One region of the Stieleria sp. genome, then DNA from elsewhere that is predicted to be linked to it. Evidence: riboswitches for the same ligand, from Rfam matches in the RefSeq annotation. Region 1 holds a riboswitch; each other region holds the start of a gene.
What was found. A riboswitch is a leader RNA that binds a small molecule or an ion and turns the genes downstream of it on or off. The one in region 1 is predicted to bind cyclic di-GMP.
Positions count from the first base shown of each region.

Region 1 (6,824 bases):
ACCCGCGTCAGCGCAGCGGCAAGGTCCTCGTGGGACATCGGCAGGGTCAGAAATTCCCGCGCCCCGGCGCGAATCGTTTGCAGAATCAGATGGCCGTCGGTGCTTTCGCTGGCCGCCAGAATCACCGTGTCGGGCGCGTCGCTGGCGAGTCGTTCGACCAGCCGAATTGATTTCTCCGTGTCGTTGTCCAGCGAGATGACGCCCACGTCGGGAGCGGTTTGCTCGATCACATCGGGAAAGAATTCGTACCGCGAGCAATCGGCTTCCAGCCACACGGTGTCCATGCCCAAGAGCATCGACTTGAGTGAATCACGCGTGTCATCATTGGGGTCGACCAATGCGATTCGTAGCACGTTTGTCATTGCAGATGTATCCGATCGCTCATTTCAATTCCGTTCTTGCCACCCTTCGACGGCCACGTTGCCGTCGATCGCAGGCATTGTCGGTGGGGTGGCCGACAACCATATGCCCCTGGCCAGCATCCCAGACCTCAATACTCGTCAGGCGTGCTGATGATGACACCCTCACCGACGACGGTCGGTTCGGTACCCGGAAGGATCGCTCCCGGCGGCAGTGCCGAACCACGGTCCAGCGTCGCACCGGGTGGCAATCCCACGCCCGGTGAAAGCAGACTTCCGTGGGCCATCATGGCACCGTTTTGCATCACGTTGCTGTGGATCATCGAGGCGTTGCCCGATACACCCGGTCCGCTGTTCATCGAACAACCGTCGCCGCCCAACAGGTTGGGAACTTCGATGTGGCCGTTCATGTACAAATCGTGGTCCTTGGGCGACATGCTGTTGAGTCCCGGCCCGCCTCGCGGCACTTGGTAGGGATCCATCGCGTCGACCAGTTCGGGAGTCACCGTGATCAACAGTTCGATGTCATTGCGTTGTTCGCGGACGCTACGGAAGAACGTGCCGATGACCGGCAGTTCTCCGAGCAAGGGCGTGGCCCGCGTGGTCGCTTCGGTGCGGCTCTGCAGCAATCCGGCGATCGCAAACGTCTGGCCGGCTTGCAGTTCCACGGCGGTTTCGACGTATCGCTGACTGAACGCGATCACGTTTGCACCGGCGATGACGAGCGAACGCGATTCGTCCGGTTCTTTGACTTCCGGACGGACTTCCAATCGAATCCGACCGGGTCCGACGACGAACGGCAAGAAGTCAACCGACGTTCCGTACTCCTCGTAGCTGACCGTGACTTGGCCTTGTCCAGACGGCACGATAAACGGGATTCGACCGCCGACGGTGAAGCGTGCCGGACGACCGTGCGTTGCGATCACCGTGGGCTCGGCCAGGTACTTGACCAAATCCTGCTGACGGAGAGCGGAGATGAAGGCATTGAATTCTTCACCTTGGAAAATGTTCGTCGCGTCGGACGCGCTGATCGCGGCCGGATAACTTGTGAAGGAACGCGTATCCCCCGCCCAGTCCCAGTCGACGCCGAGCTCGCGAAGCTTGGTCCGAGAGACCTCCATGATCCGTGTGTGCAACAACACCTGCTGGACGCCCACCACGCGAATGTTGTTGACGACGGTCGGATAGTATTGTTCCACGATCGCAATCGCCCGATCGACATCGTCTACGCTGGTGACATAACCGGAGACGATCGCCGAGGCATTGACCGGCATCACCTTCAGCGTCGCCAGCGGCAACTGGGACGACAAGATGCCTTCGATCTCGCGGGCGTCGGCGATCACCGTGATGTCCACGGTGTATTGCTTGTCTTCGGTGTCCCACAAGTTGATTTGCGTGGTCCCGGGGGTCTTGGCGAACACCTGCAACTGATTCTGCGAAATCGGTGTGGCCCCGAGCACTTCTTCATTGTGCACTTGGAACCGCGGAATCTTCGCCTCCAAGGTCAGAATGCTGCTCGACTTGACCAGCATTTGCATCCGTTCAACCGCACGTGTGATCGTGTGGTTGGCGGCGCCGGCTGTCGCAGCGGCAGAAGTCAGTTGAGTGTCGTCGACGTCTTGCGCGCCGGCATGAGTCGCGAGACACGCCACCGAGAAAAGGGCGATCAACTTTAGCGCGGCTGGGCGGACCGCATTTCGGAACATTTGCATCGCAGGTGCATCCTTGCAGAACCTTCGTCTCGGATCCTTCCGAAACATGATGCCGATGACTTTCACCATCGACATACATCAGTTCGTTGCGAGTAACGTCGGGATAAAAAAGGGGACGGGTCACGCTCGCCGTTTCGGTCCGTCTGGTTTCAGAGTCTGAAGCCAGATCTTTCCTACAACGGCGAGTCTTGATTTACTTTGTTCATCTATCGAGGGTTCACTCGTCAGACTCTTCTCCGCCCTCGGGCTGAAAGAAGGGGCTGTCGGCGCCTCGTAGATAATCGTCGGAAGTCGGTTTGTTTTGGTCGGCGGATTGCTCGGCCGATTCATCCGTGGTGGCCAGGTCAAGCGCTCCAGTGTCTCCGACGACACGCGGCAACGGCTCCCCTTCCACCCATTCGTAAACAATCATTCTTCCGTTGATGATTTTTGTAGTGCGGAAGGTGGCTTTCTTGGGCTCGGCTTCCGCCTGTTCTACTTCTACGGGTTTTTCTTCCGCGGCAAGCTTTCGCAGCCGCTCTTGTTCGTCACGACGGTCCTGTAGATCTCGCAAGAACTTGCGGGCCGCTTCGCTCGGTTCCCCTTCGGGAATGCTTTCGTCATCGGCCGTCGGGCTGCCCAGCGACAATGAGATCTCGCCGAGTTTCTTGGCAAAGTCAAAGGCTTCGACGTCGGCCTTGCGAATCAGCAGTTGGATGTCGCGAGCGGATCGTGTGCGTGGTTGGTCCGGATCAAACTTGGTGATCCCATCGATTCCATAAACCTTGATGCCCGTCAACACATCCAAGGCCATGTCACGAGCAAACATCTCGCCCTTGGTGAAGAAGCCGCGGATATCGACGCGGTCGCCCGGACTGACCAGGTTGACCGTTCCGTCGCGACCGGCCGGCAACGAGACCACGGCGTAGCCTTTCGGCACCACCTTGTCTTCGACTTCGTTCATTAATTTCAGGTCCAACATCGGCTCGCCGGCGAACAGCGGGACCTTGGCGAATCGTCCCTCAAACTGACTCAGCTCCGCCGAGGCACCTTTGGGGATCCGATCGGCCGGCCACTGTTCAAGCCGTAGCTTCTCGGCCGTGATTTGTTCTTCGGGATTGATGGAAACCGTGGTGACCAAGATCTCCGCCATCTCGGTGGGGGTGCCGTTTTGTGCCTGCATCCACTGTCCGACTCCGACGGCCGCAACGGTGCCGCAGATGCCGGCAAGTAGCAAGAAAAGTGATTTGTTTCGCATGGCGTGTGCTGGTACCAGACCAGATGATTACGTTTCGGGTGTGGAGGACTGAGCTGGGAGGAGGCTGTCGACCCACTCACTTCACTCGGTTACAACCAGCCCCTGCCTGCAACCGCGCAAGCCGCAGGCGTAGGGCTGGTGTAATAGGGTTGCTTTCTCTAGTCGCCAAGAATGAGCTAACTAGGATAAATTCCCAAAAACAGTAGGTCTTGTGGAGGGAACCCACCCTCATTCAGGTGGATTTCCTGGTGTCCAAAAACAGACGTCTGACCTTCCGTTCAGATAAGCATTCCGGCGTAGGCAAAATAGAGAATCGATCCGATTGCCATCGGTATTCCGTATGGCAGCAAATACATGGTCGGTTTTCGCTCGCGGGCGATCTTGGAAAGCTCCGAAGGCTTCTTCACCGTCTTCCATTCTTCCAAAATTTGCAGCGCCATCGCGTAGTGTTTGGTCCAGTTCCCGCTCTTCCAGATCATGAACACGGCCATGATGCCGCCCACGATTGCGGTCGCGGCAAACGCGTAGAGCGTCACCACGGTTCCGAGCCAGGCACCGACGCCGGCGAGCAGTTTCACATCGCCGCCGCCCATTCCGCCGACATTTCGCAGAACGAGCAACAACATCATTCCGACAAATGTGCCCAACAGGCTCCATCCCAGTCCGGCCATGCCGCCCTGGATGGTGCAGTGAACCCAACCGCAGATGATAAATGGAAAGGTCAGCCAGTTGGGAACCTTCAAAATGGCTCCATCGATGACCGCGGCAACGATCAAGACGACCGTAACAAACCAGACGGCCCAATTCTCTGTCAGACCCTGGAGGATGGTTTCCATGGCTTAGTTCCCCGTGACGATTCTCTAGAAAGGTGTGTTGGTGGTCGAGTCAAGGCGCGGCGGAATCGGATGAGACGCCGGCCGCAGCGTAGTAGGCAGGAGTGGGAGCATGCCGACCTGCGGCATGCGGCGAGTGGATCACGCGAGGATTCAGCGTGGTCCCAACATCCAACTGAACATCGCAAAGAGCAACGTGATAAAGCAGCACGAAAGCTGCCAAACGTGCTCTGCCGCATCAGTGGGAAGGAGTGGATAGTTCATGGTGGATTCCGTGGTCGCCCGAGACGGATGGGCGCAAAAAAAGAGACTCGACGTGACCGATGTGAATGCGACTAAGCCAAACACCGGCCAATCGTCGAGAATCTCTCGGGGTGGTTGTCGGCGAAACTTCTGAGCGAGAACTTCGCCAACACCGACTCAGTTGGCAGCGATTGCCGTACCGACTTCTTGGAACTTCTTGTTCGACTCGGTACCGATCGTGCCGACTGCAGCCAAGCAAACGACGACGATCAGGGCCAACATCACAGCGTATTCCACTGCGGTCGGGCCATCTTCTTCCTTCAAGAACTCAACGATGCTATTAGCGAACTTTTTCATTATTCAAACTCCTCGGTGGGATGTCATTTGCGATGACTCCCGACGATGACTTACTGGTCCGATTCAACGTGAATAGGATCCCGGAAAAGAAGCAGCCACGTCTCCAAAAGACTTGCCTAGGCAATCGGGATCGCATCTGAAACACGATCTCGACTGTTCCCTTGGCAGCTCGGCTATCCTTCGAGCAAAGCGAGTTGCTTTGCCCACGGACCCGTAGCTTTGCGCCCCGCCCTTTCGATGCGGTTTGCCTTTCTCTGGGGAGCCAGGCCGTCCGAGCGTTCTGGTGACCGTCGATTGGTCGAACCCTCGGCAGCAGATCATCGTGACCCGCTCTCAACAGAAACCTATGTCAGGAAACTGACGAGTCAAAAAACTGCAGTTAGACAAGGCATTCTGCATCGGCAAAGGGTGACGTTGGTCTGGATGTAACAGATAAACCAAGCTTTGCCCCCTGCAGCGGGATCGCCTCTGGCTCAGCACCCTCGGACGATGAAGACGCCGTTTGCGCCGGCATGAACTTGCTGACATCAAATGATGATCGACCGCACCTTGTCGATTAAGCCCTATTGGGCTCGCGGCCTGTTGCTTGAGTGAGCCGCGACGCGTGAGCGGCCGGGCCCAGCGCAACGCCCGAGGCCTCACGGCCAGCGGCTCACGATTCGTTTCGCATTCTCAATTAACTCGACAGGCCGCTGTCGCCGTTCCGCGAACTCCTACCGTTGCGAAACCGGTAGCAAGAAACCATCGGACAATCAGTGGTCGGCCCGTTTTGTCATGCGGCGCAACAAAAAACGCCCCGGCGCCGCTGATAGGTGACGCCGGGACGTGTTTGGGCTGTGCCGCTGAAGCGATCTCGCTTCGGGCAACGATCGTCCGCTTAGTTAGCGGCGATTGCAGATCCAACTTCTTGGAACTTCTTGTTCGACTCGGTGCCGATCGTGCCGACAGCGGCCAAGCAAACGACGACGATCAAGGCCAACATCACAGCGTACTCCACTGCGGTGGGGCCATCTTCTTCCTTCAAGAACTCAACGATGCTATTAGCGAACTTTTTCATTTTTCAATCTCATATGTGGGGAGCCTTCGAAGATCGAAGACATCCATTGATGACTTAATGGGCCGTTTCAACGTGAAAAGGAACCCGGAAGAGAAGCAGCACCGACACCAAAAAAAGTGGAGCCAGCCACCGTCCGAAACCGTGTCCGATCGACTCTGCTCTCGCAGCGATGATCGGGGTTTCAGAAACGCGTCGTCACGGACACGTTCTCTACCTGGACCGTATGTCAGAAAGCTGGTGAAGCAAAATTGTGCGGCAACGAAATCTCATCGTCGGCCGATCCGGGTGTGCCTGTCACGGTCGTAACGGTCAGCATGAGCCAAACCCTGCCGGCACACCCTGTTTCAGTGTCCGAGCACGACTCGATGGGTTCTGCAATCCAACTGCGCCGTAGTCTCAGACGATGGAATCGAACTCAAATTGTCAGTGGATGAACTCACTTGGAAGGTTTAACGATGCAATTCAATTCTCGACTCACCACCGCCGTCCTGTCCCTCGTCCTTGTCGCTTCGTCAGGGTGCAGCTACGTCGAATCCTTGTTCAACAAGAAGTCCGGCGACAACAAACTGAGCAAAGCGGAGATCAAACGAATGATCAAGGAGAGTGAGAAAGACCTTCCTCACCGCTTGGACGAGAATTTCACGTTGACCAAAATCACGATGGACTACGGCGGAACGCTCAACGGTTGGTACACCGTCAGTGACGAATTGACCGCACAGCTTCGACGAATTGGGAATGTCAAGATCGAAGAAGCGATGCGAGAGAACATCGAAAAACTTGATTTGGATGACTGTAACGTGCCAGAGCAAGTCATCCAGATTCTGGAGCAGGATGACTTCGCGATTCAATACATTCTCGAAGACAAGTACGGATTGCCGATCGCGTCGGTCGTCATCAGCAAAGAAACGATGGAAGGTGAAGAACGGATCGGCCGCCCGCAACAGAATCCCTTCGCCGTCCGCAACGTGTCCAAAAAGGGCGGCAAATAAGACGTCGCCGGCGTCGACAAATACGGCAAAAGTGCGG
Region 1 is NZ_JBFHKV010000011.1:4,591-11,414, reverse strand. Features, by position in the region: gene ABX749_RS00990 (pilus assembly protein CpaE) at 1-362, opposite strand, end outside; gene ABX749_RS00985 (type II and III secretion system protein family protein) at 491-2,071, opposite strand; gene cpaB (Flp pilus assembly protein CpaB) at 2,289-3,308, opposite strand; gene ABX749_RS00975 (prepilin peptidase) at 3,587-4,144, opposite strand; gene ABX749_RS00970 (Flp family type IVb pilin) at 4,562-4,741, opposite strand; cyclic di-GMP riboswitch class I at 4,902-5,000, opposite strand; gene ABX749_RS00965 (Flp family type IVb pilin) at 5,619-5,798, opposite strand; gene ABX749_RS00960 (hypothetical protein) at 6,254-6,787, shown strand.

Region 2 (6,824 bases), on a different contig from region 1:
CATGGGAAAATCGCTCTGTTACCAGATTCCGGCACTGTCAAGTGTCGACGACGACCGCTCGATCGTGTTGGTGCTTTCCCCCTTGATCGCGTTGATGCAGGACCAGGTCGATTCGCTGCAGAGACGGGGAATCGATGCCGGTTTCATCAATTCATCGTTGGATCGCGAAACGCGGTTGGCGCGTTATGAAGCCTTGGCCCAAGGACAGTACAAGATTCTGTTTGTCACTCCGGAGCGTTTCCGCAAAGACGACTTCTGCGAGGCCCTGTCACGCCGGACCGTCCGTCTGTTGGCGATTGATGAAGCGCATTGTGTCAGCCAGTGGGGACACGATTTTCGCCCCGACTACACGCGGGTGGCCGAAATCCGCGCGTCGATCGGTGAGCCCACCACGCTTGCGTTGACCGCGACGGCGACGGCCGAGTGCCGCCGAGACATTTACCGCCAGATCGGCATCGATGCGTCACAAGTCAAACTGTTTCACCAAGGCATCGATCGCCCGAACCTGCTTTTGGATGTGATCCCGGTCTATGACGAAGAAGAAAAACTGAATCAGCTCCGCGACATCCTTCGCGATCCCGAGTACCGCTCCGGCAGCGCCATCGTTTACTTTTCGTTGATCAAAACACTGGAGCGTTTCAGCGATCACTTGCTGTCCGAAGGAATTGATCACGTCTGTTACCACGGCGATTTGCCACGCAACCAGCGCCGGCGTGTCCAGGACGAATTCATGTCCGGCGATGCCGATCTGGTGTTGGCGACCAACGCGTTCGGCATGGGCATCGATAAGGAAGACATCCGCATGGTCGTGCATGCGGAGACCCCCGGTTCGATCGAGTCCTATTATCAAGAGATCGGACGTGCCGGTCGCGACGGGCAGCCGAGTCGGTGCGTGTGGTTGTACGCGCAAGAGGACTTGATGACCCAGATGCAATTCATCGAATGGTCCAATCCCGATGCCGCGTTCTACACGCGGTTGTATCAATTGATGGCCGAGCACGGCGAGCAGTGCAGGGCGTTTGGGCTGGAATGGATGAATGCCCAGTTGCAGCGTCGCAGCAAACACGACCACCGGATCGCGACGGCGATCTCCATCTTGGATCGCCACGGGGTGGTCGCCGGTCCGCGGCCGCCGCAGTGTTTTGAGGTGTGTGCTCCGCTACCGGCGAGGTTCCAAGACGACGATCAATTGGCTGAAAAGAAGCGTCGCGATCAACAGCGGTTGTACGCGATGGTTCAATTCGCGGCCGAACAAGGTGATCGCAAACAGTTTTTGAACCGTTATTTTGCCGATCCGGAAGTGTCCGGGTGAGGTCGGCATGCGGCGCCGGCCGGTGTCGCGTGTGGTGCGTTCCACACGCGCCGGTCGCTGACGCTTCCCGCTGGGGTGCCGTTGGCTGACCGGCATGTGGATCGAATCAGCCGTTTGGCGCGAGCCTACGGGCCTCGGTGCGTTTAGATGATGGTTCTGGCCCGTACGCTCGCGCGAGACGGCTAATCCCACGTGTGATCCGATTGAACCAGCATGCTGCGCGCGTCCCGCTGGGATCAGCCGGTGCTTTCGCGCCGCATCACGGTTTCGGCGACGATGTCCAGACCGTCGAAGGCGAAGAATCCTGGGACGTAGCTGACCTCACCGATCGGGATCGTGATCCGGACCGTGATGTCGTCTCCCGGTTCCGCTTCTTCCAGGAACGAGGGTGTGATGACCACGTTGGCGCTGGTCAGATTCATGATCGCCAACTCTTCGTTGACCCGCGCCTGCACGTCTTCGATCGACGCGGTGGGTCGGACCCCGACGCGCGCCCCTTCGCGTGATGCTTGGACGACTACTTCTTTGATCATGCTGATTCGTCCCATCTCGATCAGCCCGAACGTGAAGGTCAGCATGACGGGGACGATCAGGGCAAACTCGACGGTCGCGGCACCGCGACGAGTTTGCTTTCTGCGGAATCGACTTTTCACTTGATTCACTTGTTGGTTTGATGTGTGCTTTGAAGGAGTACGTCAGGCGGTAACCCGCCCGACGTGGACGCTGGCAATCGTTGGGGCTGCTGGTTCAATCAACCAGCATCACGGGTGTGAACAAAAACTCGCTTTCGTTGACCGTTTGGTCACTGAAGATTGAGTATTTCGCGATCATTGGGCAGGGCTGAATCGTCAAGTGCTTTTTGTTCATCGGCCCTGTCAATTTGACGCTCAATACGCGGATGCCCTCCCAGGCAACAATCGTGTACATGGCGTTGTTGCCGTTCCCCTGCACCTTACGGAAAATCGGAATGATCCTTGGCTGTCCGACGATTTGCTGCAACTCGGCTTTGATTCCCGCACTGATGCCGGTATCGCCATTGAGTTCGATTTGATGATTCCCATCAAAGTTCAATGCCTGTCCAAGTTCGTCCATGTCCTGAGCTGAGATGCCGGTCAAGATTTGACGCCGGATATCGGTCGTACTGTTGTTCGCACCACCGATATCAACCGTGCCACGGTTTCCAGGCGACCCCGTTCCGGTCGGGTAGAGCGAACACTCGTAATACCCATCGCTGCCGGATTGGATTTGGCCGTTTGAGTAGCAATACTCGTCTCGTGTCTGTTTTGTTTTGACCAACTCCCACGTTTCTTCGTCCAGTGTGATTGGCAAGATGTCGAGTGTTTCACCTGCTTTGTTCGGCTTGTGGAAACCCGAAATCGTCTTAAACAGCGCCGCCGTCGAAGCTCCCTGCAGGGATTGGGTTGCTCGTCCGGTCACTGATCCGAAGAACAGCGGAATGGCTTGCTGATTGGCGTCCGTCTGTCTGACGTTGACGCGCACCGCGTTGAACTTAGACGGATCAGAGTTGTCGAGTGCACCTGGGTTGTTCCTGTCGTAGAATCCGATTTCGATATCGGTTGACGTGTTGAGCGTCGGTGCTCGGGAACTGACGATATTTTTTGCCGCGATAGACGAAGCCGAATCTGCGATGTCGCATTGGACAGTCGATGCACTTTTTCCTTCGACGACTCCGTCAAACAGTTCCCAACAGGCTGAGAGTGCGGCGGCATCCGCGGTCCGTTTGACCTCCGTGCGGGAAACATTGATGTGTCCAAAGTCGATCGCGATCGCCGAAACCACCAACAGTCCGGCCACCAAGAACACGCTGAAGACGAGGGCTGATCCCTTTCGACGTTTCGCCGAGCGTCGTTGAGATGGCGGGAAGTTTGGGCGAGCAACGGGTTTGCAAGCGCGGTCGCGCTGGAGTGAAATTTGAAACATGAGATGACCCTGAGAAGATGATGAGATCGACAATTCACGACGTTTCGTGCGCATCGTGGTGCTGCTACTGAACGAATTGATTGACGTGGATCGTCTGGGTGTGACCGTTGGTGTAGGTCAGACGGACCGTCTTGAGTCGAATCGAGGCGACCCGATTTTTCCCGAATCCGATGTCGACGGACTCGAGGCTCTTTTCAGGCGTGTAGTGGTCCAGGGCGTGAAGTTCCTGATCATCCATCTGCACCAGGTATTCCGGGCCGCCAAAATTGCCCCACTGCATGCTGTGTCCATCTTTGACCGCGAACATCAGTTGCCCGTTGAAGACGGCCATGGCACTGGTCCATACGATCTGGTCGTTGTCGCAGTAGAGTGCCTCTTGGATTTGACTTCGCTCTTCGTCGATGAGCGTTTCGGCACAGAAGGCCCCGACATGGAAACCGCCGCTGGAGTAGCCGTCATCGGCGGCGTAGTTCATCTGCAGTTGGAAATAGCAATCGGCGTGATCCGCGTCGGGATAGAGAAAGAACGCGACCTGGGGAGAGTTGATGTTGACTTCGGGTTCGTTGATCGTCAGTTCCCAATCCTCCTCGACCAAGAACAGGACGGGGTCGACCGCTGCGGCGACGCCGGGGAGAGAGGCAAATAAGCAGAAGCCCCCCGCGATCAAAGTGGCGCGAACGGCGCCGAATCGGTTCAATGCGTGTGACATTTTGGTTCCCTAAATTGACGAGGCAGAAAAGATGCCGCAGCCGAGCTTGGCAATCCCCTTCGGTGGTCTGGCGATCCGAACGCTTCGAGTGAAGCAGGCCGGACCCATGACTTTGCGTCCCACGCTTACACGTGGTTTGCCGTTTCGAGGGCTTTGAAAGGGGGAACCGTTCGAGCTGATTTGGCATTGAAACGCTATGTCGATTCGCGCCCGAAAACTTGAGTTTCCCCATATGTATGGGCCGTGATGAGGCATTCCCCCCTGCACGTCATGAGGGTCGTGGCGATTGTCGGGCCACGCTGAGGGAATGCCCTCAATTTTGTGGATGGCCAACCCGGTTCTCGGGTGGTAGTGACCCAGGGTTGTGGTGCTCTGCATTCTTGGTACCTGACCCGAATGGCACGAACTCAAGGAACAACGGATTGGGTAACCGTTGGTGTTTAGCCTTTGGGCGATTTCCGGTCGCTGCGACGCAGCGACAGTGGGCGGCTAAAGCCTGCACACCAACACGTATGCCCGTGCCATTCGTACCGGACCCCTTTTCCGCGGCACCCCCCAAATCTAAGAGTTGACGGAGCACTACTGAATCAATCGCGTTCCGGGGCCACTGGCCGTGGCGGTTGCTCGAGTGGCGGGCGGCTGTTCGTAGAGATTGAACTCGGCCCACAATGGAATGTGATCGCTGATCGCATTGGCCTGTTTTTCGGTCAGGCCCAGGTCGGCCTTCAAATCGATCACGCCGAGTCGCCCCGAGTATTCGGCGGTCACGCTGCTGTCGATCAGGATGTGATCGTTGGTTTTGGTGCGATTGATGTTGGTTTGAATGTCGGCCGCCAGGGAGAGCACGCCGGGGATCAATTTCAGCTGTCCGAGGTTCTTTTCACTGACGTTGAGATCGCCCAGCAAGATGAAGTCGTCTTCGGAGAACTGTTGAAACTCATATTCGCGGACGCGTTGAAAGACGTCGGCCAGCACGTTGATTTCGCTCTCCTGATCGGCCGGATCGACGCGGTCGGGTTTGGTGTGGACGTTGATCATCGTGAATCGAAACGGCCGCTGGGTGCTTTCTTTGGGGACCACGGTTTCGAACGTCGCCACCATCGGTTCGCGATACATGCGTTTGCCGGGATCCTGCACCACATAGGCGGAGCCGGGCACCAGGTTGATCCGTGACCGATCCCAAACGAAGGCGTACGATTCCAGGTAGGCTTCGCCGATCGGGTCGCTCATCGTCGCGGCGAAGTTGCCTCCCGATTCGTTCAACAGTCCGACCAGTCGTTGCAGGGCGATGCCGTCGGCTCCCTGTAGTTCTTGGATCGCCACGACATCGAACGTGCTGACGATCTTGGCGATCGTTCCCAACACATCGACGCCGTCTTCGTTTGTTCGGATGCTGGATTTTTTGTCCGCGAAGTGTTCAATATTGAAGGTCGCGATGCGAATGCGATCGGGCGGACGTTCGGTTCGGTCGCCGAGCGAAATGGTTTCGCCGCGAAAGGCCGTCTCCGGATCCGGTCCGAGCAATCCGTCAAGTGATGAAAAACTCAGCCCGCCGGTCAGCATCATGTAGAGCGCGTAAAGCAATCCGAGCGTGGTGGCGCCTGGACCGAACCAGCGCAGCAGCGAACTTGTGCTACTGAAGGAGCTTTTTCTTCGACGTTTGGAAAAGATCCCCACCTCGGCCTCCTTGCCGAACGTTGCTGGGCCCAACCGTGATGGCCGGGGCTGACGTTGATCACCCTCTCGATTGTTTTAGGTGGCTATAGGTAAACTTGGGTGTCTTGGGCAATGGCAATACGACAATCGGGAGTGCGTGAGATGTCGCAATGGAAAGACGTGGAGCGGCGTCTGGCGCGGGTCCGCAAGTTCGCCGGATTGATGGATGACAAATTTGCATTGCCCGGAACCCGCATCCGATTTGGGTTGGACACGTTGGTGGGACTTCTGCCGGGGGTGGGCGATGCGGCCACCGCGGTGGTCGGGCTCTGGTTGATCGGCGAAGCGTTTCGCATGAAGGCGTCGACGGGCGTGTTGATCCGCATGTGCGGCAACGTCTTGATCGACGCGACACTTGGGGCCGTGCCGATCGCCGGTGACCTGTTTGATTGGTATTGGAAATCCAATCGGCGCAATGCCGTTCTATTGGAAAAACATCTCAAGAAGCGAGTGGCCGATCCCTGATGCAATCGATCGACACCTTGCCGCGGTTCACGATTCTGATTCACGCGGTCGGCCACGGTTTCGCCAGGCAGCAACCCTCCGATGGAAGCCGCGTCGCGGCGGGACCGGTGCATTGGGATTGGTTGTTCCAGCCGCCGGGTGATCGATCGAGCGGGCGGGCGGGTGATGCATGCGCGGACCATCTCGAACACCCATCGAAGTCGGCTGCAACGTTATGGACGTGGGCGACCGACCCCTTGCCCGAGTTGGACAAGCCGCCAGCGAGTTGGATGGATCGCATCATCACGCCGGCGCTGCGGTTGGCCGATCATCGCGAGCGCTATTTGGATTTCGAAGGTGACATCGGGGCCGGCCGCGGATCGGTCCGGCAACTTGCCAGGGGACGATACGAACTGATTCGCCACACGGCCTCCTGCTTCGAAGCTCGGCTGCAATGGACGAGTCCGCCGGCTGGAGGTTCTCCGGTTGAGTGGCGCCACGGCCCAGACACCGACGCTCGGGTCGTGGTTCGATTCTCGCGGGCGGATGGAGAGGCGTCAGAGTCGTGTCACGCGTGGACAGCGACCCTGTTCTGCGAGCGGGACACTTAGCGAAGAGAGAGCGATCACAGGGAGGGGCTGAGGGGGCTCGTCGATGCCGGACCGAACCCCGTCACCATCGTCGATGCCGGCTTACAAGCCG
Region 2 is NZ_JBFHKV010000008.1:15,876-22,699, reverse strand. Features, by position in the region: gene ABX749_RS00750 (ATP-dependent DNA helicase RecQ) at 1-1,312, shown strand, start outside; gene ABX749_RS00745 (TadE/TadG family type IV pilus assembly protein) at 1,549-1,974, opposite strand; gene ABX749_RS00740 (pilus assembly protein TadG-related protein) at 2,060-3,253, opposite strand; gene ABX749_RS00735 (hypothetical protein) at 3,318-3,962, opposite strand; cyclic di-GMP riboswitch class I at 4,021-4,113, opposite strand; gene ABX749_RS00730 (deoxyribonuclease) at 4,542-5,639, opposite strand; gene ABX749_RS00725 (DUF4112 domain-containing protein) at 5,751-6,143, shown strand; gene ABX749_RS00720 (hypothetical protein) at 6,143-6,733, shown strand; gene ABX749_RS00715 (hypothetical protein) at 6,815-6,824, opposite strand, start outside.
Region 2: another riboswitch for cyclic di-GMP. It lies ahead of ABX749_RS00735 (hypothetical protein); the one in region 1 lies ahead of ABX749_RS00970 (Flp family type IVb pilin).

Region 3 (6,824 bases), on a different contig from region 1:
TATTCGTCGTGATCGGCGAAAAGGATGTGATCACTGATGGACGCGGAACTGGTTCAGCGCAGTGAAAAAATCGAAAAACGCCTGAAACTGCTCGCCGAGTCCTTGGACCATCGCGGCAAGGCAGGGCAGATCAAAAAAATCGAAGCCAAGATGGGCCAGCCGGACTTTTGGGACGACAACGAGTCGGCTCAAAAAACGGTCGGCGAGCTCAAGGCTCTCAAAGCCATTGTCGGCCCGATGAACGAATTGTCCAGCAGCGTCGAGGACTTAAGTGTCTTGATGGAGATGGCGGATGAGGACGAATCGGTTGCCGCCGAGGTCAGCCAGGAGCTTTCACGCTTGGAAAACATTCTGGATGATTTGGAGCTGAAAGCCCTGCTCGATGGTCCCAACGACAGCGCCGGAGCGATTCTGACGATCAACGCCCGGGATGGCGGGACCGATGCCAACGACTGGGCCGACATCATGTTGCGGATGTACTCCGCTTGGGCGGTCAACCAAGATTACAAGATCCAATTGCTTGACCGGCATGAAAACGAAGAAGCGGGCATCAACAGTGCCTCGATCGCCATCCGCGGGCCGATGGCCTATGGCTATCTGAAAGGCGAGGAGGGCATGCACCGCTTGGTTCGCATCAGCCCGTTCAACAGTGAAGGCAAGCGGCAGACCAGTTTTGCTGCGGTCAGCGTCGCGCCTGAAATCGATGATTCCATTGAGGTCGAAATCGAAGAGAAGGACGTTCGGACCGACACCTTTCGCGCCAGTGGTGCCGGTGGCCAGCACGTCAACAAAACCGACAGCGCCATTCGTCTCACTCACATCCCCACCAATACGGTGGTGCAGTGCCAAAGCGAACGCAGCCAGCACCAGAACAAGGCCAACGCGTGGAAGATGCTTCGCGCCAAAATGGCCCGATTGGAAGAGGAGCGACGCGAAGCGGAAACGGCGGCGAAGTATGGCACCCAGGCCAGGACCGGTTTCGGCAGCCAGATTCGCAACTACTTCTTGCACCCCGACCAGCGCGTCAAAGATGCCAGGACCGGACACTACGTCGGCAATTTCAACAGTGTCATCGACGGCAGCGAACTGCAAGGTTTTCTGGACGCCTTTTTGCGTTGGCGGGCGGGTGGAAAGACCGCGGTCACCGCCGATGAAGATTGAGTGATCGCCCGCGCGCCGTCAGCTTCATTACATGACCCCACCATGGTGGTGTGGTGCTGTTCATCAGATTGATGGCGTATCGGATAATGGCTGTGAATTGATTGATGTTCCCCGCTGAATTTCCTCGACAGCCTGTGCTGGCTGGCTATAACGGAGGTGCAGACATCGTCGGCAGGGAGAACAGATCGAATCAATGAGCGGATGATCCCTCTCACTCTTTTGTGCATCATGAAGCAGCTCGCGACCGAAGGTTGCCATGGCAAGGAGCTTGATGATGAGAGGATCCACCGCCCAGTCTTACAAGTACCAACTGGAGCTTGGCTATCATGGGCATGATTAGTCAAACCGAACGGGCGAGTGGCCTCGACAGGTCCCGCGGCGTTGAAGCCGGCCCCCAAGTGATCAGTGGACAGGCATCGACAGAGGTCCACGGTAAACCGCTGGTGGTGTCCGAATCACGCGCGGTGTCGGCTGCAGTCGCGGCATTCGAAGCATCGCATCAGTTGCGGCTTGTCATCCGCGGGACGATGGCCGTCTTGTGTGTCGCGGCGGTGTTCTTGTTTCTCTATTTCCCGGATCACTCGGGTGTTGCCACCTTTCCGCTTCCGATGTTGGTGATCGCGTTTGCCTTGCTGCGCTTTGTTGCAAAGGTGCTTCATCTATTCATCGACACGGCCAGCCGATTGGCGCAGACAGCGTCATCGCAGACCAAAGCGTCTCGTGCAACAACATCGCACTGGACGGTTGCGCTGGCGGCGTCGGCATCGGACTATTTGTTCAAAGCTCTGCTTGCGTTCGTGTTGTCGATCACGGTGGTTGTCGGGGCAACCTATGAAATCCCGTTGCTTGGGATCGTGGCTGCACTGACGTTGCTGGTGGCGACCCTGGTGAACCGTCCGTGCCGCGGTTTGTTTCCCGACGCGTCGCAGGAAGAACGGCGGGATCGTGTGAGGCGTCAGACGCGCGAGTCCTTGGCCTGCGCGGCGCTGGAGTCGCAATACGTCCCGATGGCTTCCTCTCAACGACGCGAAGTGCGGCGCGTCGACAGGCCGGCGCCCGCGCCGCAAAAGGCTCCGATTCAAGAGGCGGCGGAGGAAGAGGTCTACATTGAGGTCGATGAGATCGACGACGACGAGGATGCGTTTGAAGGAAGTTATCCAGACGCTTCTCTCACCGACGCTGCGGCACAATTGCGCGTGATCGCCGAACGCGTCGGCTGACCAGTAGTTCCGCTAACACCTTCCATCGGGCGTGACTCCGGCGGTCCATCGAACGCATGGCTGAGGGTGCGGTCACGCCGCCACGGCACCTTCGTGCAGCATCCGTTGCAAGCGGTCCAGCGCCGCAAACATCTCATTCCATTGGCGGACGACATCCATCGTGGAGAGCACCGGCGCGTCCTCGCGGTCGAAACCGAGTTCACTGACGCGGACGATCTCATCCATCACGCGAATCCCGCCGGTCGCCGCCGACTCCATTTTCGATTGAGCCGTTTTGCCATCGGTGTCGTCGACCGGTAAGACTTGCTGCATGGCTTGATGGACCGCCCACAGCGCCGCCTTGCGAGACGATTCGGCTTGGACGGTGGTGCGAAGCGTTCCTGATTGGACAAAATACTTGGTCATGGCGGTGTCTCCCGTTCGGCGGTGGTGGAAATCGACCGAGGAATCGAACTCCCCCGGCTAAACATCTCATCGCCGGCCGGGTGACACCTCCGGTCCGTCCGGCGACATCGCGTTTCCGGACCAGCAGAGGTTCTGGCTTCTCGGCCGTCTGACTGCTCCGGCGCGAGGGAGATCCCTAAAGTCAGCCACTTTGCGTCCCAGAGGCAATTCAGAATTTGCGTCTGTCCGGCAATGACATAGGGTTCGAGCAGTTTACTAGTCCAATTCGCCACAATTCCAGTCGCAGATAAAGGCAAACCGGTCGTGAGGCCGGGACGCAAAGCTATGGATCTCTGAAACGAAGAGACCGCCAAGCTACCCGTGATGCTGGGGCGTCAAGTGTGCTCCGAGTGTCAAATAATGAAGTCCAATCAAATCGGGCGTCGGCGTGGTGCCGTCGCCGTGCTTGTCGCGGTGTTGCTCGTCGTCGTACTGGGGATGGTTGCGTGCGCCGTTGACCTAGGCGTACTGATGGTGGCGCAATCGGATCTGCAGCGGTCGGCCGACGCGGCCGCGCACGCAGCCGTCTTAGAATTTCGCAATGACGGCAATGCGTATCGAATCATCACCGACACGCGACGCACTGCCAAGCAGTACGTCGAAGACAATCCGGTGCTGGATCGACAGGTGACCGTCCACAGGAATACCTTCAACGCCGATTCGGACGGTGACATCGTCGTGGGCAGGATCGATTTCAGTAATCCACGTGGGTCGATGACGTTTGATGAGCCTGAACAATACAATGCGGTGCGTGTCAAAGTGAGCCAAACGGCGGATCGGAACGGGGAAGTCGGTCTATTCTTTGCAAATATCTTCGGCTATTCGAGCATGATGCTGCGTGCCGAGGCCACCGCAGCGATCATCAAGAACGTTGGCGGATTCAAGGTCCCTGGGGCCGGTGCCAATGTCCCGTTTCTGCCAATCACGGTTGACGAAGACTATTGGGAGCAACAAGTAAGTCGGGGTGCCGACGATTGGGGATACGACGCGATTAGCCAGTCGGTCGACGCCACTCCCGACGGTATTCCTGAAGTCGTGTTGTTCCCGACGAGGACTTCAAGCTCGGGAAACTTTGGAACGGTCAATATCGGCCAGTCCTCCAATTCCACCAAGCATCTGGCCGGGCAAATTCGTGACGGACTTTCACAGTCCGACCTCGATTATCACGGCGGTTCACTGGCGCTGGATGATTCCGGAGAATTGATCCTCGGCGGTGATCCCGGCTTGAGTGCCAGCGTGAAGGATGATCTCGAATCCATTGCCGGAAAACCGGTCATCATTCCCATCTATCGTGACGTCTCGGGCAACGGCAACAATGCGAAGTTCGTGATCGTGAAGTTTGTCGGTGTCCGGATCGTTGCCGTCAATCTGACCGGCGGAAACAAATATGTCAGCGTCCAGCCAGCCAACGTCACATTCAAAGGCGTTGTTCAAGCGGCCCCTGGCGTCAGTGGGACCAGCCAGAACATTTACTCTCCGCCCGTGATCGTGCAATAAGGTTTGATTGAATGAACGCAATTCGACGTAGACGAAAGGGGGCCGCCGCGGTGGAGTTCGCGTTGGTAGCGCCATTCTTGATCCTCTTGGTGTTAGGGATCATCGAGTTCGGTCGAGGGATGATGGTCCAACAATTACTGACCAATGCATCGCGAGAGGGCGCTCGCGAGGCCGCCCTGCCGGATGCGACCGCCGATTCGGTCAAGCAGAAGGTCGTCGAATTTTTGTCCGATGCATCCGTCAGCGTCTCGCCGTCGGATGTGACGGTGGATCCAGACCCCAGTGCCGCGTTTGACAATGAACAGATCACGGTGAAAGTGGAGGTCGGCTACAACGAGATCGGCTGGATCAACGGCTCGTTTTTGAACGGAGTGACACTCAGCGCCACGACCAAGATGCGGTCCGAGCGGTTGGATTGAGCAACCCGAATTGTTGCCAGTCGGATTGGTCCCGCATGGCTTCGTTCGTGCAGTCAGCCCGACAGGTGTGTGCGATATGGCGCACGCTGTCTTGAATTGCGCTTCTGTGGGGCACATTCTCTGCAGCGGGTGACAATGGGGCGACTGGCCGGATCTGTCGGCATTCTTCACATCGGTCGCGTCCCTTTTACTGCCAGCGTGACCGTTTCGGGAAACGAACGTCAGCAGCAGGCATGGTATTTGCGGCAGCTGAGCGGCAGGCAGGCACGAGTCGTGCTTGCACGAAAGGCCGCCCGTTCATCGGATCAGGTGTTTCCAACTCACGTGCCGGCGGCCGATCCGCCCAGCGTACAGGGTCGCACTCCACACCACGCCCGCCATGTTTCCCATCAAAGAATCACGCTTTCTCTCTGGCGATGTCAAGTTGTTCCGTGTCGAAGCGCCTCGGATTGCCCGCAAGCGGCAGGCGGGGCAGTTTGTGATCGTCCGCATCCACGAGCACGGCGAGCGAATCCCGTTGACGATTGCCGACTCGGACGTCGAAGAGGGGACGATCACGATCATCGTTCAGGGTGTCGGCAAGACGACGCGACTGCTCAATCAACTCGAAGCCGGCGATTCGATCTTGGACGTGGTCGGCCCCTTGGGCGAGCCGTCGGAGATCAAGAAGTTCGGCACGGTCGTCGTCATCGGGGGCGGCGTGGGAACGGCCATCGCCTACCCAACCGCGGTCGCGATGAAACAAGCCGGCAACCACGTGATCACGATCGTCGGTGCCCGCAATCAGTCGTTGCTGATTTTGGAAGACGAGGTTCGCGCGACCAGCGACGAACTGTATTTGATGACCGACGACGGCAGCTGCGGCGAACACGGCTTCGTCACACAGAAGTTGCAAGCGTTGATCGATCAGGGGCGAACGATCGATCACGTGTTGGCGATCGGTCCGATCCCGATGATGCGGGCGGTCGCCGAGGTCACGCGCCCGCATCAGATCCCGACCATCGTCAGTTTGAATCCGATCATGGTCGATGGCACCGGCATGTGCGGCGGCTGTCGAGTGTACGTCGGCAAGGAATGCAAATTCGCCTGTGTCGATGGACCGGAGTTTGACGCGCATCAAGTCGATTTCACCAATCTGATCCAGCGCAACAAGATGTACCGTGATCGCGAACAGGAATCGTTGGAAGCATTCGAGGTCGATCCGACTGACGACCTGGAGGAAGCTCACCATTGCCACATGGAGCAGAAGTTTCCGGAAGTCGGTCCACGGACGGTTTGAAAGTCAAGGGTCACACGTCAGACACCATCTACGCACCATTCAGATTCTGATCAATGGTTGATAAACTTCCTCCTAAAGAGCGCACCAAAATTCCCCGCCAGGTCATGCCCGAACAGGAGGCATGCCAGCGGGCGCATAACTTTGACGAAGTCAACTTGGGCTTGACCGAAGCGATCGCGCAGCGCGAGTCGCAGCGTTGTTTGACCTGTGCCGATCCGAAGTGCACGCACGGCTGTCCGGTGGGCGTGCAGATCCGTGAAGTCGTCGATTTGGTTCGCGAGGGTGAGTACCTGTCCGCAGCCGCCAAGCTGCGTGAGGACAACGTGTTGCCGGCGGTCACGGGGCGTGTTTGCCCTCAGGAGAACCAATGCGAAGGCGCCTGCGTGTTGGCCAGGCGATTCAATTCGTTGGCGATCGGGCACATCGAACGATTTGTGGCCGATTACGAACGCCAGACGGGCCAGGTGGGGCTTCCCGAACGCGCACCGCTGACGGGCAAGAAAGTTGCGATCGTCGGCAGCGGACCGGCGGGATTGAGCTGCGCCGGCGACCTGTCGTTGAAAGGCCACGAGGTGACCGTGTTTGAGGCGCTTCACGAAATCGGCGGCGTGTTGATCTATGGCATCCCGGAGTTTCGTTTGCCCAAAGAAATCGTTCGGCAAGAAGTCGAGAACATGCGGGCGATGGGCATCGACTTTCAAACCAACGTCGTCATCGGCAAGACGGTCACCATCGACGAGCTGTTCAACGAAGAAGGCTACGATGCGGTGTTCATCGCCACCGGGGCGGGGCTGCCGAAGTTCA
Region 3 is NZ_JBFHKV010000092.1:496-7,319, reverse strand. Features, by position in the region: gene prfB (peptide chain release factor 2) at 37-1,161, shown strand; gene ABX749_RS05860 (hypothetical protein) at 1,488-2,381, shown strand; gene ABX749_RS05855 (hypothetical protein) at 2,454-2,786, opposite strand; cyclic di-GMP riboswitch class I at 3,068-3,148, shown strand; gene ABX749_RS05850 (TadG family pilus assembly protein) at 3,186-4,322, shown strand; gene ABX749_RS05845 (TadE/TadG family type IV pilus assembly protein) at 4,334-4,741, shown strand; gene ABX749_RS05840 (sulfide/dihydroorotate dehydrogenase-like FAD/NAD-binding protein) at 5,121-6,020, shown strand; partial or broken gene gltA (NADPH-dependent glutamate synthase) at 6,125-6,824, shown strand, end outside.
Region 3: another riboswitch for cyclic di-GMP. It lies ahead of ABX749_RS05850 (TadG family pilus assembly protein); the one in region 1 lies ahead of ABX749_RS00970 (Flp family type IVb pilin).